DNA from 2 places in the Pantoea phytostimulans genome. Region 2 is predicted to be linked to the other one. Evidence: predicted binding sites of a transcription regulator. Region 2 holds the regulator's gene; the other holds the start of a gene.
The links. The regulator CRP, encoded in region 2, controls carbon source genes, mostly activating them, when cyclic AMP is high. The targets are predictions, from matches to a motif close to ATGTGANNNNNNTCACAT.
Positions count from the first base shown of each region.

Region 1: the regulator CRP is predicted to act here: its motif matches at 1,794-1,811, upstream of ACF2G4_RS14900 (PTS mannitol transporter subunit IICBA).

Region 1 is NZ_CP173698.1:3,179,548-3,187,561, forward strand. It holds gene ACF2G4_RS14900 (PTS mannitol transporter subunit IICBA) at 1-1,608, opposite strand, end outside; gene ACF2G4_RS14905 (DUF3053 domain-containing protein) at 2,055-2,771, opposite strand; gene ACF2G4_RS14910 (gamma-glutamyltransferase family protein) at 2,998-4,599, opposite strand; gene ACF2G4_RS14915 (ABC transporter permease) at 4,615-5,490, opposite strand; gene ACF2G4_RS14920 (ABC transporter permease) at 5,493-6,434, opposite strand; gene ACF2G4_RS14925 (ABC transporter substrate-binding protein) at 6,453-7,925, opposite strand; gene ACF2G4_RS14930 (ABC transporter ATP-binding protein) at 7,987-8,014, opposite strand, start outside.
Region 2 is NZ_CP173698.1:2,704,220-2,712,233, reverse strand. It holds gene ACF2G4_RS12735 (aspartate aminotransferase family protein) at 1-916, shown strand, start outside; gene ACF2G4_RS12730 (YccS/YhfK family putative transporter) at 934-3,009, opposite strand; gene crp (cAMP-activated global transcriptional regulator CRP) at 3,067-3,699, opposite strand; gene ACF2G4_RS12720 (OsmC family protein) at 4,002-4,406, shown strand; gene ACF2G4_RS12715 (phosphoribulokinase) at 4,561-5,430, opposite strand; gene ACF2G4_RS12710 (YheU family protein) at 5,492-5,710, opposite strand; gene ACF2G4_RS12705 (hydrolase) at 5,714-6,730, opposite strand; gene ACF2G4_RS12700 (LysE family translocator) at 6,790-7,392, shown strand; gene ACF2G4_RS12695 (LacI family DNA-binding transcriptional regulator) at 7,394-8,014, opposite strand, start outside.

The DNA.
Region 1 (8,014 bases), 480 kb from region 2:
AGGCTCAACATAACCGCCTTTCACCAGCTGTTCACCCGCAAAGCGAATGGCCTGCTCTTTGTTGGTCGCGCTTTTGCCAAGGAACACGTTGTCTGCGCCCAGTTTGAACAGATGCGCATTGCCTTCATCGTAACTATCAGCCAACGTTTTTTGCACAGTACCGCGATGGGTTTCGCTGCGATTAGCTGCAACCAATCGTTCAGTCAGCGTGGCGTACAGCGCGCTGTCGAGGAAGTTATTCAGCGAGATATGCTGCGCATGCGGCGCCTGACGAATGGCACGTTCAGTTAGATCGCGGTGAGTAATCACCAGATCCACATCGCCCGGCAGGGCGTTGATCGCGGTATTCGTTACCGACACACTGCTCAGACCAGCGTCCTGCACTTTCTTACGCAGTACACCTGCGCCCATGGCGCTTGAACCCATTCCCGCATCACAAGCGACAATGATTTTACGTACGTGGTTCAGGTCAACGCTCATGGCATCGCTCGCGACAGCCGCTCCGGCTGCACCCGCAGCGCCTTGGCCTTTAGACTGCGCTTTCATGTCCTGCATGCGCTGGGTTGCCGCTTCAATGTCGTCGTCTTCTTTCACTTTGCTGGTTTTCAGCAGAATGGCCGATACCACGAAGGAAACAGCAAAGGCAGCAACAATCGCAGCGATGTTAGCGAAGTAGGCTCCTTTTGGCGTCATGGCTAACACCGCCAGGATAGAACCGGGTGAGGCGGGAGAAACCAAACCGCCATTCAGCAGAGTCAGCGTGAACACGCCAGTCATACCGCCGAGGATGACCGCTAACAGCAGGCGCGGTGCCATCAACACATACGGGAAGTAAATTTCGTGGATACCACCGAAGAAGTGGATGATTGCCGCACCGCCCGCAGACTGTTTAGCACTGCCACGACCAAAGAACATGTAAGCCATAAGCACACCCATTCCTGGGCCTGGGTTCGCTTCGATCAGGAAGAAAATAGACTTACCGGCTTCACTGGCCTGCTGGATACCCAGCGGCGAGAAAATACCGTGGTTAATCGCGTTATTGAGGAACAGGATTTTCGCCGGCTCAACAAAGATGGAGGTCAGCGGTAGCAGGTTATTCTGCACCATCAGATTCACGCCAGCGGCGAGAATATGCGACAGACCTTCAACCAACGGACCAATAGCCATAAACGCCAGCAGCGCCAACAACATACCGATGATACCGGCAGAGAAGTTGTTAACCAGCATTTCAAAGCCGCTTTTGATCTTACCGTCAATGGCGCGGTCGAATGATTTGATCGCCCAGCCGCCCAGTGGACCGGCAATCATTGAGCCGAGGAACATCGGCATATCCGCACCAACAATCACGCCCATGGTGGTAATTGCACCGACCACACCGCCGCGATCGCCGCCAACCAAGCGTCCACCGGTAAAACCGATCAACAGTGGCAGCAGATAGGTGATCATTGGGCCAACCAGCTTGGCCAACGTTTCGTTTGGAATCCAACCTGTTGGAATAAACAGCGCGGTGATGATGCCCCAGGCGATAAACGCCCCGATGTTTGGCATCACCATATTACTCAGAAAGCGACCAAAGCTTTGTACTTTGACCTTCACCGATGAGGACATAAACCCACCCCTTATTGAGACGCGCTGCAATAGGAGAGCGCGTTTGTTTTTGTTAAGTGACCACGGCGGGGAGCCGTTGGTATTACTGTATGCACGCGGACTCTATCACGCGAATATGACGCTGCGTAGCACAGGGGAAAAGTGTGATTCATATCACCCAATTACGGTGGCGTCAGGGGTGATTTAAGTGATGGCGATCACAAAAAAGTGCTGTAAGAAAAGTACGATGGCGATTATTTGAACGGAAACTGGGTCGTTATGTGAGTTGTGTCACCTTTTGGGCGGGACGGTTTGTTGCTGTTATGTGATTCAGATCACAAACAATCGTTGGTCGAAAATGCGTCAGTTCACACTTTGTGGGGGAGCCATTTTGAAGAGAGAGAATTTGGAAAGAAAGGACAGAAAAGAGAGCAGGGCAAACCTCAAGATTTGCCCTGCTTGATATCTTATTGCGGGCTGCCCTGCACAGCATTTTGTGCCTGGGTCAGTGCTTGTGCATTCGCTGACAAATTGCTCATTAATGTATTGTATTGCGTGGCCTGATCCTGCGTTGGGAACTGGACGCCGCCATCGTTGAAGCTCACGCGATTACCTTGTGTCTGCAAGAAGTCACCGGTTTGCACCGCGCCCTGGCTCAACGCTTGCAGTTTCGGCAGTAACGGAATCAGCACATTAGCGGGCTGCGTTACCACTTTGTCATAAGCGCTGTCGTAAACTTTCTTCAAGTCGTCCGACTGTTTCAGCGAGGCTTTGCTGCTGTCAGCTTGCATCTTAGCGCTTTCAATCTGCTGCGTAACAATCACTAACGCGCTGTTAGCCTGACGCAACGAATCACGGCGAGTGAGATAATCTTGCGGCACGCGAATCGCAGATAACTCATCAACCACGGGGCGCATGCCTTGTTCAACCGCTTTGTTCGCCTGCTGAGAGAAACCATAAATGATGGCGTAATCGCTCGCGAATTTACCGAAGGTCTGCTTTTGGTTTTCGCTCAGGCTCGGTAAGTGCTCACCGCTGCGCATCACGGTATTTTGGAGAAAATCGCTGAAGGCTTTGCGCTGATCGCCTTCTTTATCACCACATGCGGTGAGTTGCAGCACGATAAGCGCGCCAGCAAGCATTATGCCGCTGCGCGTCCAAAGGCGGGAAAGTCCTGAAGCCATTCGTTCAACTCCTGTCAGTAAACGGGCTGATGTCTATGTAACAATGGCCTAAAGAATAGAACAAACAAGGGAGCGCACACAACGTGAAACCCGCGCGGTTGATCAGGAGAGAGCCACACTTCATCCCTTCCTTGTGTAATGCGCAAAGGAAGGGATGCTTAAGGTGCTTAATAATCAGCGTTAAAGATGCAATGCTGGGCGCTTTTCAGAGCAGCACACCAGACGATTAATAAACCAGCGCTTGACCATCTTTACGGCTTTCGGTTGCGGCAATATAGAAACCTTGCGGATCGCGCACAATCACTTGCGCACCGCCAAAGTTATAGCTGCTCAGCGGATCTTCCAGCACCACGTTGTGTCCCATGCGGCGTAGCGTACTTAACGTATTGCGATCGATGGTCGATTCAAACACCACTTCACGCCCTTGCACCACACGCCAGCGCGGCGCATCAATCGCGGCCTGCGGGTTTTGTTTATGTTTCATAATGCGTAACGCCAGTTGCAGATGTCCTTGTGCCTGCATCGGTCCACCCATCAGACCGAATGACATCAGCGGTTGGCCCTCTGCATCCAGCGCAAAGGCGGGAATGATGGTGTGGAACGGACGTTTATTTCCTGCCACCACATTAGGATGATCGGCATCCAGCGAGAAGCCTGCGCCACGGTTTTGTAGGCTAATGCCGGTTCCCGGCACGACGACACCTGAACCGAATCCCATGTAGTTTGACTGAATAAACGACACCATCATGCCGCTGGCGTCGGCGGTTGAGAGATAAACCGTGCCGCTCTGCTGCGGTGATCCAAAGGTGAAGTCACCCGCTTGCCTTGGATTAATCAACGCCGCACGCTGTTTAAGATAACCTTCGCTTAACAGCAAATCGGCTGGGAATTCGAGGTGATCTTCATCGGTAACGTAACGCTCTAAATCCACCAATGCCAGCTTCATCGCTTCAATGGAAAGATGCAGCCACTGCGGCGAATCGGGTGCATATTGTCCAATATCCCACTCTTCCAAAATGCCGAGCGCGATCAGTGTCGCAATGCCCTGGCCGTTTGGCGGCAGTTCCTGTACAGAACCGCCAGCAAAGGGATGCGACAGCAGCTTCACCCAATCAGCACGATGATTTTTTAAATCTTCCAGCGTCAGCGCGGCGTTGTGCTCGCGGGCAAAAGCAGCAATCTTTTCCGCCAGCTCACCGCGATAAAAACTTTCACCGTTGCTTTCGGCGATCTTTTGCAGTGTCTCAGCTTGTGCTGGATTACGGAACAGCTCACCGATGCGCGGCGGGCGGCCTTCCGGGGCAAAACACGCGGTGAAGCCTGGCTGGTCTTTCAGTTTTTTGTAGCCGCGCTGCCACAGCTGACCAATCAGCGGCGAGACCGGAAAACCGTCGCGCGCGTATTCAATTGCCGGTTGTGCCAGTGTGGTCAGCGGCAAGGTGCCAAAACGTTCAGCCAGCGTAACCCAAGCCGAAACAGCGCCGGGCACGGTGACGGCATCCCAGCCGGTTTCGGGCATTTGGCTGTGACCCGCAAATCGTTCTGGGTTCCACGCCGCTGGAGCGCGTCCTGATGCGTTTAATCCGTGCAGCTCTTTGCCGTCCCAGATAATCGCGAAGGCGTCGCTGCCAATGCCGTTGCCGGTTGGCTCCAGCACCGTCAACGCAATGGCGGTGGCGATCGCGGCATCGACTGCGTTGCCGCCTTGCTGCAACATGCGAATACCCGCTTGCGCCGCCAGCGGCTGCGAAGTGGCAACCGCATTGCGGCCCATCATCGGGGCGCGATGAGAGGGATAGCTGACATCAAAATCTAATGCTTCTTTCATAATGATTCCTTTTATTCAGTCGTTACGCGGATCAAGCGCATCGCGCAATCCGTCGCCGAGCAGGTTAAAGCCCTGCACGATCAGAAAGATGGCAAGCCCAGGGAAAATCGACATCCACGGCGCTTGCTCCAGATAGCCTTTGGCAGTGTTGAGCATCGCACCCCACGAAGGCGAGGGCGGTTGTTGTCCCAGCCCGAGAAAGGAGAGACTGGCTTCAGTAATAATGGCGGAGGCGATGGCTAAGGTAGCCTGCACCAAAATCGGTGACATCACGTTAGGCAGCACGTAGCGCAGGATAATCCAGCGATCCGGCAAACCAATCGCTCGCGCGCCGTCGATATACTCTTCATGACGAATGGCGATCACCTGACCCCGCGTTAGACGGGCAAAGATCGGCATCGCCGACAAGCCAATGGCGATCATCGCATTAGTCAAACTCGGCCCAAGAAACGCGCCCAGCGCAATGGCCAGAATCAAGAACGGACAGGCCAGCAGCGCTTCGATAAAGCGTGAAATAATGCCGTCACACCAGCCTTGCCAGTAACCCGCGATCAGCCCAAGCGGCACGCCAATCAAAATAGCGATCAGCACCGAAATACAGCCCGCCAGCAATGAGGTACGTGCGCCCCAAATCATACGCGACAGAATATCGCGGCCTAATTCATCGGTGCCAAGCCAAAACAGTTCCGACGGCGGTTTGCGCACCGCCAGAAAGTTCGCCTTGATCGGATCGGCGGGTGCCAGCCACGGCGCGAAAATGGCTATCGCGACAAACAGCGTGACGATCACCGCGCCAATCAGCGCGCTTTTGTTACGCAGAAACTTCTTCAGCACCCGGCTGTTAGCACGTAGCAGCGGTTTTGCGGCGCCTGCCGTCAGCACTTCGCTCATGATTAGCCTCGCATTTTCGGGTTGATTAACACATACAACACATCGGCGAGCAGGTTGAGCAGCAGGAAGCCAATCGCCACCACCAGCACCACGCCTTGTACTACCGCGTAGTCGCGGTTAAACACCGCATCGACAATCATTTTGCCAAAGCCAGGCAGGGTAAAAACTTGCTCAGTCAACACCGCGCCGCCGAGCAACTCGCCGAACAGCAGCGTGGTCAGCGTAATCACCGGCACCAGCGCATTACGAAAGGCGTGTTTCAGCACCACCTTCTTGCCCAATAATCCTTTGGCGCGCGCGGTGCGGATGTAATCCGCTTTCAGCACGGCAATCATCGAGGCGCGCGTATGACGCATCAACGTAGCGGCTAAACCGGTACCCAACACCAGCGCAGGCAACAGCAGCGTTTTCAGGTTTTGCGGAATGCTCTCACTCAGCGGGACATAACCGGATGCGGGTAACCATTGCAGGTGCACCGAAAACAGCAAAATCAGCAAGATACCTAGCCAAAAATGCGGCACTGAAATCCCCGACAGCGCGACAAAATTGCTGGTGTGATCCACCCACGTATCTTTGCGCACCGCCGCGATAATGCCCATGCTGATGCCAATCACCAGCGCGATAATCATCGCCATCAAGGAGAGCTCCAGCGTGACCGGCAGCTTGCTGGCAATCAACGACGTTACCGGCTCTTTGGTGCGCAGTGATTCACCCAGATCGCCGCGTAACGCATTGCCCATCCAGTAAAAATACTGGCTGGGCAGCGGATCGTTGAGATGATAAGCCTCACGCAGTTGGGCGATAACTTCCGGGTCGCGCTCTTCGCCCGCCATCGCCAGCACCGGATCACCCGGCAGCAGTTTCTGCAGGGCGAACACCATGATGCTCACTAACAGCAGCGTTGGGATGGCGAGCAGCAGGCGTTTAACGATCAGTTCCAGCATCTTTATTCCTCAAAGCATTTACTGCGCCATGCTGACGCCAGCCAGACGCACTAAGCCGTCCGGCCAGGCTTTAAAGCCCTGCACCTTTTTCGACAGGCCAAATATACGTGGCTCGAAGTAGAGGTAAGCAATTGGCATGTCGGTTTGCAGCTGTTTCACCACATTGTCGTACAGCGTCTGACGCTGTGCCGGATCGTTGGTAAGACGTGCCGCATTCAGCCATTCATCAACCTGCGGATTGCTGTAGCGTCCGTCGTTGAGCGTGCCTTTGCTGTTAATAAACGAATAAATACTGCCATCGGGATCGGGACGACCCGACCAACCAGACAAGCTGAGCTGGTAATCGCCGCGCTGCTGGCGATCCAGTAAGCTGGCAAATTCGCTCATTTGCAGATTCACGTTGAAGCCCGCTTCGCTCGCCATCGCCTGAATGACCTGTCCAACCTGCTGTGAAGTCGGGTTATTCGTCACCAGCAATGTCACGTTAAGCGGTGTAGTGACGCCTGCTGCTTTCAGCAGTGAAGCGGCTTTTTCCACATCGCGGGCTGGAACCGGCAACTTGACGTGATACGGGCTGACCGGTGACAACGCCTGATTAGCTGGGGTGTAAAGCCCTTCAAACGCGACCTGATTCAACGCATCGCGATCGATAGCCAGCGAGAAAGCTTCACGTACGCGTGCATCTTTGAAGGGGCTTTTCGGATCGACTTTGCCGTTATTGATGTTGAAAGTAATGCCCTGATAACCCAAACCGGTGACTTTGGCTAAGGCGAGTTTGCTGTCGCCCTGCACGGTTTTCACGTCGCTGGCTGCGATACCCTCGGTCAGATCGAGATCGCCAGCACGCAGGTTAGCCAGACGGACAGAAGCATCAGGAATCGGCAGGAAAATCACTTTATCGAAGTGATAAGCCGCTTTGTTCCAGTAATTGTCATATCGTTTCAGCACAATACGATCCTGCTGTACGCGACTTTCGAACTGATACGGGCCGGAACAGACCGGATGGGTAATGAAATCCGGTTTTTTCGCCGCTTCTGGCGCTAACATTGCGCCAGCGCGATCGGTTAACTGGCTGAGCAAGGCGGCATCAGGGTTTTTCAGATGAAATTTAACCTGGAGCGGGCCGGTGACTTCCACGCTTTGAATCGAAGAGATCTCACTTTTACGCAGCGAACCCGGCAATGTCAGGGCGCGTTCGATATTGAATTTCACGGCGTTGGCATCAAATTTTTCACCATCATGGAACGTAACGCCGCTGCGTAGGTTCATGGTGAGGATTTTCGCGTCGTCGCTCCATGACCAGTCGGTCGCCAGGCCTGGGATCACTTTCAGATGTTCATCCACATCCACTAAGCGATCACACATCGCAGCAAACACAAAGCGGCCATAATAGGTTCGCGCCAAATGCGGATCGAGCATGTCTGGATCGGCACCTAAACCAATGCGAATCACGCTTTCAGCCTGGCTGTGCGCGCTGGCGCCGAGCAGCATCAGGCCGCCGAGTGCCGTTAATAACGTCTTGCGGGCTTTCTTCACGACATATCTCCAGAGATTAGGACGGTTGATTCACCGCGTGCTCG
Region 2 (8,014 bases):
TTTTTTCGCCAACTCTGGCGCAGAAGCTAACGAAGCCGCCTTCAAGCTGGCGCGTTATTATGCCTATAAGCGTCATAGTCCTTTCAAAAGCAAAATCATCGCTTTCCACAATGCTTTTCATGGCCGCACGCTGTTTACCGTATCGGTTGGCGGGCAGCCGAAGTATTCCGATGGCTTTGGTCCAAAACCGGCGGATATTGTGCATGTGCCTTTCAACGATCTGGACGCTGTCAAAGCGGTGATTGACGATCACACCTGTGCCATCGTGGTTGAGCCGATCCAGGGTGAGGGCGGCGTGATGCCCGCCACGCCGGAATTTATGCAAGGCCTACGCGCATTGTGCGATCAACATCAGGCGCTGCTGGTGTTGGATGAAGTACAAAGCGGTATGGGTCGCAGCGGCAAGCTATTTGCCTATGAACATTATGGCGTGACGCCAGATATTCTGACCTCGGCCAAAGCGTTGGGCGGCGGTTTTCCGGTAAGCGCGATGCTGACCACCAATGAAATCGCGTCGACCATGGCGCCGGGCGTGCATGGCACCACTTACGGCGGTAATCCGCTGGCGTGCGCCATTGCCGAAACTGCGTTGGACATCATCAACACACCGGAAGTCCTGGACGGGGTTGAAACGCGTCGTCAGCAATATGTTGAAGCGCTGAAGGCTATTGATGCGAAGCACGATCTGTTCTCAGATATTCGCGGTAAAGGTTTGCTGATTGGCGCGGCGCTGAAACCGCAGCACGCAGGCAAAGCGCGAGACATCCTGAATGCTGCCGCAACAGAAGGTTTAATGATTTTGGTGGCTGGCACCGACGTGATTCGTTTTGCGCCATCGCTGGTGATCGAGCCCGCCGATATTGAAGAAGGCATGATGCGTTTCGCCAAAGCGGTAGAAAAGGTGCTTAACGCGTAACGCCTTTTCTCCGTGAATTAGCTTTTCCGCAAATGCCTCACCAGCCAGCGACCGTGTTGCGGGCGCTGGCTCCAGGCCAAAGACGAGATGGTATGCATCACGCTCAGATGGGCCTGAATGCGTTTAACATGCTGCTCTAACACCGTAATCGGGCCTTCGTTGATGTTCTCTGCGGCTTCCAACACGTTGGTCTGAGAACTGTTCCCGTCATACTCCAGCCGCTGCTGACAACGCTGCAAGGCAATTTCACACGACTGCAAATAGCTCTCCGCCAGTGAAGGGGGCAACATGGTATGTTCACGCGCCAGAATGGTCATGGCGTTAATGTGTTCAACGATGAACTGACTGTGTGTCACCCACATGCGCATATCTTTTAAATATTGCGAATTAAAACCCGGCTCCTGCATCGCCTGATTGAGCGAGTTGAACAAGGCGTTATGTGCCTGATTAACCAGCACCCGCTGATAAGCCAGTTTTTCAGCCGATTGTTCAGGCCCCAGCAACATGCGCAGCGCATCCTGGTAAGTTTCCAGCGCATCATGCGCATTTTGACGCAATAAACCGCTCTGCCATTGTGGCCACAGCCACACCATACCGCCAAAGGCGATCAGGCAGCCCATTATGGTATCCATCAGGCGCGGCAGCAGAAATTGCGCGCCATTCAGTGACAGCAACTGCAACGAATAAACCGCTGTGACGGTAAAACCAATCGTTGCCCAACCATAAAACTGGCGAGTGAAGACATAACTGATAAAAGTAATGGCCAGCATGATCAACAGCACCAGCGATTCCGGGACGGCGAAGCGCAGCGTGGCGGCCGCAATCACCAATCCAGCAAAAGTACCCAGCGCACGGTGCTGAATACGAACCCGCGTGGCGCTGTAACTGTTCTGGCTGACGAACATAATGGTCATCAAAATCCAGTAGGGTTTGGGGATATTGAAAAACATCGCCAACGCGCTGCCAAACATTAGCATCACAGAAAACCGTCCGGCGGTGCGCAGTGCGGCGGATCTGAATCTTAGGTAGCTACGCAACGCAGACAGAAGCGGGAGGCGACGTTGGCGATCGGCCATTAAGTCACGTTGATAGAGCGGCTTTTGCGTACGTAACACGCGGGCGATGCGGTTGAAATGGTAAAGACAAAAATTGCCGACCGGGTTATCGGGATGCTGGCGCGTAATTTTTTCCAGTGCGCCCAGCTGCTTATCCATTGAGAAACGATCGGGAAGCTGGTGATAAAGGATATTGTCAGCTAAGACGCGCAGCCGTGCAGAAATGGTTTTAGCGTTCCAGCGGATCACCGCTTCGGCATGGCTTTGCTCAACCAGCTTTTGCACTTCTTCCGGCTGATGCAGACTGACCGAAATATGCTCCTGTAAATCCAACGCAACTTGAAAAGCCCGCTTCAGGCGTTTATGGGTTTCATCACCGTTGGCAGACAGCATATGCATCTGCTGATAGCAGATATTAATCAAATCCACTGCTTTTTGCTGACGCGCCAGCAGAGGTGGCAGCGCCTTTTCAGGATCGGTGAGTTGTGTCAGCAAGGTGTATTTCGCGTCGCAATAATTTGCCAGCTCGCGATAGACCAGACTCAGGCTTTCACGCATTGGTTGCTCTTTCCACAACCAAAACCAGAACCAGTTAAACAGGCCATACCACAGCGTACCGCCAATGTAGAGCAGCGGCGGAACCCAGACAGGCATGTGCCCCATCAGGCTTAAGGTGAAGATAGAGGCGATCAGCGCGCCGGGCAGTAAACGCCCGTGAAGTGGACTGATCTCACCCGTTACACCCAGCAAAAGCGGCACGACAAACAGAATCGCGGGCAGGGGAATGCCTTTCAGCGTGAGCCACTGAATAAGAAAGCTGCCAAGTGCAAACAGGCCGCCGCCAACGATCAGGCGTTTGAAGAAGCGCTTGTGGGGCGTATCAAGGCCAGCAATATTGCAGCAAGCGGGAACCAATGAGAACAGCAGACCTTTTTGCAGATCGCCAAACAGCCAGCCGAGCGCAACGGGCACGCAAAGGACCAGCGTTTGCCGCAGGGCATAATTGATCTCAGGATGATAAATGATTCGACGCCACATCAGCTCAGCGCAAATAATAACGGCGTGATGTTGCCATCACGCCGGGAGTGACAGGAATTAGCGGGTGCCGTAAACGACGATGGTTTTGCCGTGTGCTGAGATCAGGTTCTGATCCTCCAGCATCTTCAAAATACGGCCCACGGTTTCACGTGAACAACCAACAATTTGGCCAATTTCCTGACGAGTAATTTTAATTTGCATGCCGTCGGGATGCGTCATGGCGTCTGGCTGTTTGGCCAGATTAAGCAGTGTTTGTGCAATGCGTCCAGTCACGTCGAGGAAAGCGAGGTTACCCACTTTTTCTGACGTTACCTGTAAGCGACGCGCCATCTGCGACGACAGTCGCATCAAAATATCCGGGTTTACCTGAATCAACTGACGGAATTTCTTGTAAGAAATTTCCGCCACTTCGCACGCGGTTTTCGCACGTACCCAAGCGCTGCGTTCCTGACCTTCTTCAAACAGGCCAAGCTCGCCGATAAAATCGCCTTGATTCAGATAGGAGAGAATCATCTCTTTGCCTTCTTCATCTTTGATCAGAACCGCAACGGAACCTTTCACGATGTAGTAAAGCGTTTCAGCTTTTTCACCTTGGTGAATCAGCGTACTTTTGGATGGATATTTGTGAATATGGCAATGGGACAGGAACCATTCGAGTGTAGGGTCTGTTTGCGGTTTGCCGAGAACCATTCGCTATTATCCTCTGTTGTAATCGTGCCCAAAATACAGGGGACAGTTTCCCTGTCAGGCGATGAAAGCGTAAAGCATTTTCCATTTTGGAAATTATTCGGGCTGCATTTGGCGCAGTGCGCTTAATTCTTCCCGGCTCCGTCATCGAGTGACGAAAAATATTTTCAGCTCTGTTTGTAGCACAGCTTTTGCCGACTGTCTTGTGTTGTCTCGCTTCAGCAAAGTGCGGATTTCTCTGGATTGCTGTTTACCAGGTGAAAGCGTACTCTGGCGGCAAATCAGCATATTCTGGGAGCTAAATCATGCAGGCAAGAGTGAAATGGGTTGAAGGTCTAACGTTTCTTGGTGAATCCTCTTCTGGTCATCAGGTTTTGATGGACGGCAACGCCGGCGATAAAGCCCCTAGCCCAATGGAAATGGTGTTGATGGCAGCGGGCGGTTGCAGCGCGATTGATGTGGTCACCATTTTGCAGAAAGGCCGCAATGATGTAGTGGATTGCGAGGTGAAGCTGACGTCCGAACGTCGCGAAGAAGCGCCGCGTATTTTTACGCATATTAATTTGCACTTTATTGTCAGCGGCAAAGCGCTGGCTGACAAAGCGGTTGCACGTGCTGTCGATCTTTCGGCTGAGAAGTATTGCTCAGTCGCGATCATGTTGGGTAAAGGGGTAGAAATGACCCACAGCTATGAAGTGAAAGAACGGTAATTGCTGGAGGCCGACTCTCGGCCTCTCTATCCATCATTTTTCAAATTGCTGGTGCGTTGACTGCCCGCATTCACCGGTAACATCTACTTTAATCAGCTCATCAGGATTCATTCGTTGCCATCTTCCTGCGATTCGAATTATTTAGGGTAGATATTTATTCAATCCGCTTACCTTCCATTAATCGTTTTACCAATGGCCCCATAATCAACTCCATCGCTAATCCCATCTTGCCGCCCGGCACCACCAGCGTATTAATGTGCGAAATGAACGATCCCTGTAGCATCGCCAGCAGATAAGGAAAATCGATATCTTCCAACGCCTGAAAATGGATCACCACAAAGCTCTCATCCAGCGACGGAATGGTGCGTGCGGCAAACGGGTTTGACGTGTCTACGGTAGGAACGCGCTGGAAGTTAATATGCGTGCGGGAAAACTGTGGGGTAATGAAATTGATGTAATCCTCCATTGAACGCACCACTGAATCCATCACCGCTTCACGTGAATGCCCGCGCTCGCTGGTATCACGCACCAGCTTCTGAATCCATTCCAGATTCACAATCGGCACTACGCCAACCAGTAAATCGACGTTTTCAGCCACATTGTGTTGCGCTGTCATAACGCCGCCGTGCAGGCCTTCGTAAAATAAAATATCCGTATTCGACGGCAGCGGCTGCCAGGGTGTAAACGTGCCGGGCACTTGATTCCACGGCACCGCTTCATCATAGGTATGCAGATATTTGCGCGACTCACCCTGACCACTTTTACCGTATTCGATAAAAGAGTGTTCTAGCAGGCCGAAGTCATTGGCTTCGGGACCGAAATAGCTGACATGACGTCCAAGATCGCGCGCTTTGCGGATCGCCATGTCCATTTCCGGGCGGGTAAAGCGGTGAAAACTGTCGCCTTCAAGCTCTGCCGCGTGCAGATCCAGCTGCTGAAAAATCTTACGAAAGGCGAGGCTGGTGGTGGTGGTTCCGGCTCCGCTGGAGCCGGTCACCGCGATAATTGGATGCCGAGCAGACATAAAAAAACTCCCTGTGAGGTCGGGCGAAGAGCATTGTTAGCATGAATTTCTCGTTAGCGCATTAGCTGCGAAATTCATTGCGCGGCATGATATTTACCGTTTCATGCAGTTCAGACCACACCAGCACAACATCGCCACGCTCAAGCTGGCGGCGTACATCAGCAACTTTGTCTTCCAGACTGCGCTCATGCTCGCCGTAGTCGGTACCTTCTCGCAGGACAAAGGTTTCAATCAGATTTTCGAGTGTTTCGGGCGAAACATCTTGCCAGGGAATAATCACGGGTTAGCAATCCAAAAAAGGGGAAATCCATTGCGGCACGCGCTGTTCCAGCCACAGTTGCGGTTGACGCAGCGTACCACCGACAAAACCAACATGGCCGCCATGTGACGTCAGCTGATAAGTAATAGTGGCAGATAATTGTTCTTTGCGCGGTATCACTTCATCGCTCATAAACGGATCGTCTTTGGCATGAATGATCAGCAGCGGTTTACGCACCGCCTTTAATAAAGGCAAAGCACTGGCACGACGATAATAGTCGCTGGCATCCGTAAAGCCGTGGGCACGTGCGGTGATCGCATCATCAAAATCACGTAAACGGCGCAACGCCTTCAATTGAGTTAAATCCACCGGCAGCGTTTCCGGCCAGGCAAGCAGCTTGCGTTCAGCGTTTTTCTTGAGTTGAGCGAGCAGGTAATATTGATAGAAGCGTGAGAAACCTCGCTCCAGCCGGAGGCTACAGGGCTCAAGCATCAGTGGGGCCGAAACGATTACGCCTGCATCCAGTGCGGCCTCGTTGCCTTGTTGACCCAGCAGACAGCCCAGCATATTACCGCCAAGCGAGAAACCAACCGCCACGGTGGGAACATGGCCCCAGCGCGCGCGTAACCAGTGCAGGAAAAAGCTGGCGTCGCCGGTTTCACCGGAGTGATAAATACGGTTCAGGCGATTTGGCTCGCCACTGCAACCGCGAAAATGCATGACCACCGCCAGCCAACCGCGCGCCTGACACATCTGCATCAAACCATGTACATAAGGGCTGGTAAAACTCCCCTCAAGGCCATGAAACAGAACCACGCGCGGCTTGTGCTGCGCTTGCTGCGGATCTTCACTCCACGCCAGATCAACAAAATCGCCATCCGGCAGATCGAGCCGCTGCCAGTGTGGCTGCAACGTTACATGGCGTCTGAGCAGGCGCGGCAGCACGGTTTGCAGATGCGGGTTGCGTAAGCCCGCGGGTGCGTTAAAACGTTCATCTGCACTGCCAGTAAATTTCATGTCGTAAAGGCTTGTCTGTTCCATATCACACTGTTAGCTTCGATAGGTTTTTTGCTTGATGGGGTGAGGAGCACCCGATTTTCATGGAACTGAGCCTTTTTTTATCGATGTTGGGTTTTCTCTGGGTCGCCGCGATCACGCCAGGCCCTAATAATATGTTACTCACCGCCTCGGGCGCCAATTTTGGCTTTATGCGCACCATTCCGCTGATGATTGGCATCATGATCGGCATGCAGGTCATGTTACTGATGGTGGCGTTCGGTGTGGGCGGCCTGATCGTGCTTTATCCTTCACTGCATTTATTCCTTAAGATTGCCGGTAGCCTCTATCTATTGTGGCTGGCATGGAAGATTGCGACCGCAGCTTATGAAAAACTGGAAACCGATGATGCACCCGCAGCACCCATGCCATTTTGGCAGGGCGGATTATTACAGTTAATCAATCCCAAAGCCTGGTTAATGGCGTTGGGCGCGGTAGCCAGCTTTAGTCTGGCGGGCGAGGCGTACCGCCATTCCGTGATGGCAATTAGCCTTGGCATGTTCATTGTGAATTTGCTGTCAGGGGTAATCTGGATGGGGTTTGGCGCGATGATTGGCCGCATCCTTCGCAGCCGCCGGGCTTGGACAATTTTCAACGTGGCAATGGGCGCATTAACCGCAGCCTGCGTGCTGTTGATCTGGCATTGAGTTAACTGGAAGCGCGTTCAACGCGCTTCCAGGGCAACACTTCCCGAATAATCGGCGCACGTGGATGGCGAATTTTTTCCAGCAGCAGCTGCACGCTGCGCGCGCCGAGCTGATACATCGGCTGTTCGATAGTGGTCAACGGCGGATTCAGGCTGCTGGTAAAAGGAATACCGTCAAAGCCCACAACGGCTAAATCTTCGGGTATCCGAAACCCGGCTTCCAGCGCGGTATGAATCACGCCAACCGCTAATACGTCAGAAACGGCAAACACCGCATCCGGTGGTTCCGGCTTCGTCATCAGTTCGCGTAACGCTTTGCTACCCGCTTCGCAGGAGATATTTTCGGCATAGGCCACGCCCATCCAATCCAAACCCAGTTCTTCAATCGCCTGGCGATACCCTTTTTCACGATGATGTGAGTAGAGATAGCGCATATCGCCGTTTACCAGCCCGATGCGTTTACGTCCTTTGCCTGCCAGATAATGCACGGTGTCACGTGCGGCACCAAGATGATCGATGGTGACAGAAGAAGCCTGAATCAGCGGATCGAATTCCGAACACTGCACCCAAGGCGCATTGCCGATGATGGTGTTGAGATCTTGTAAACCTGCCGCCGCATCCAT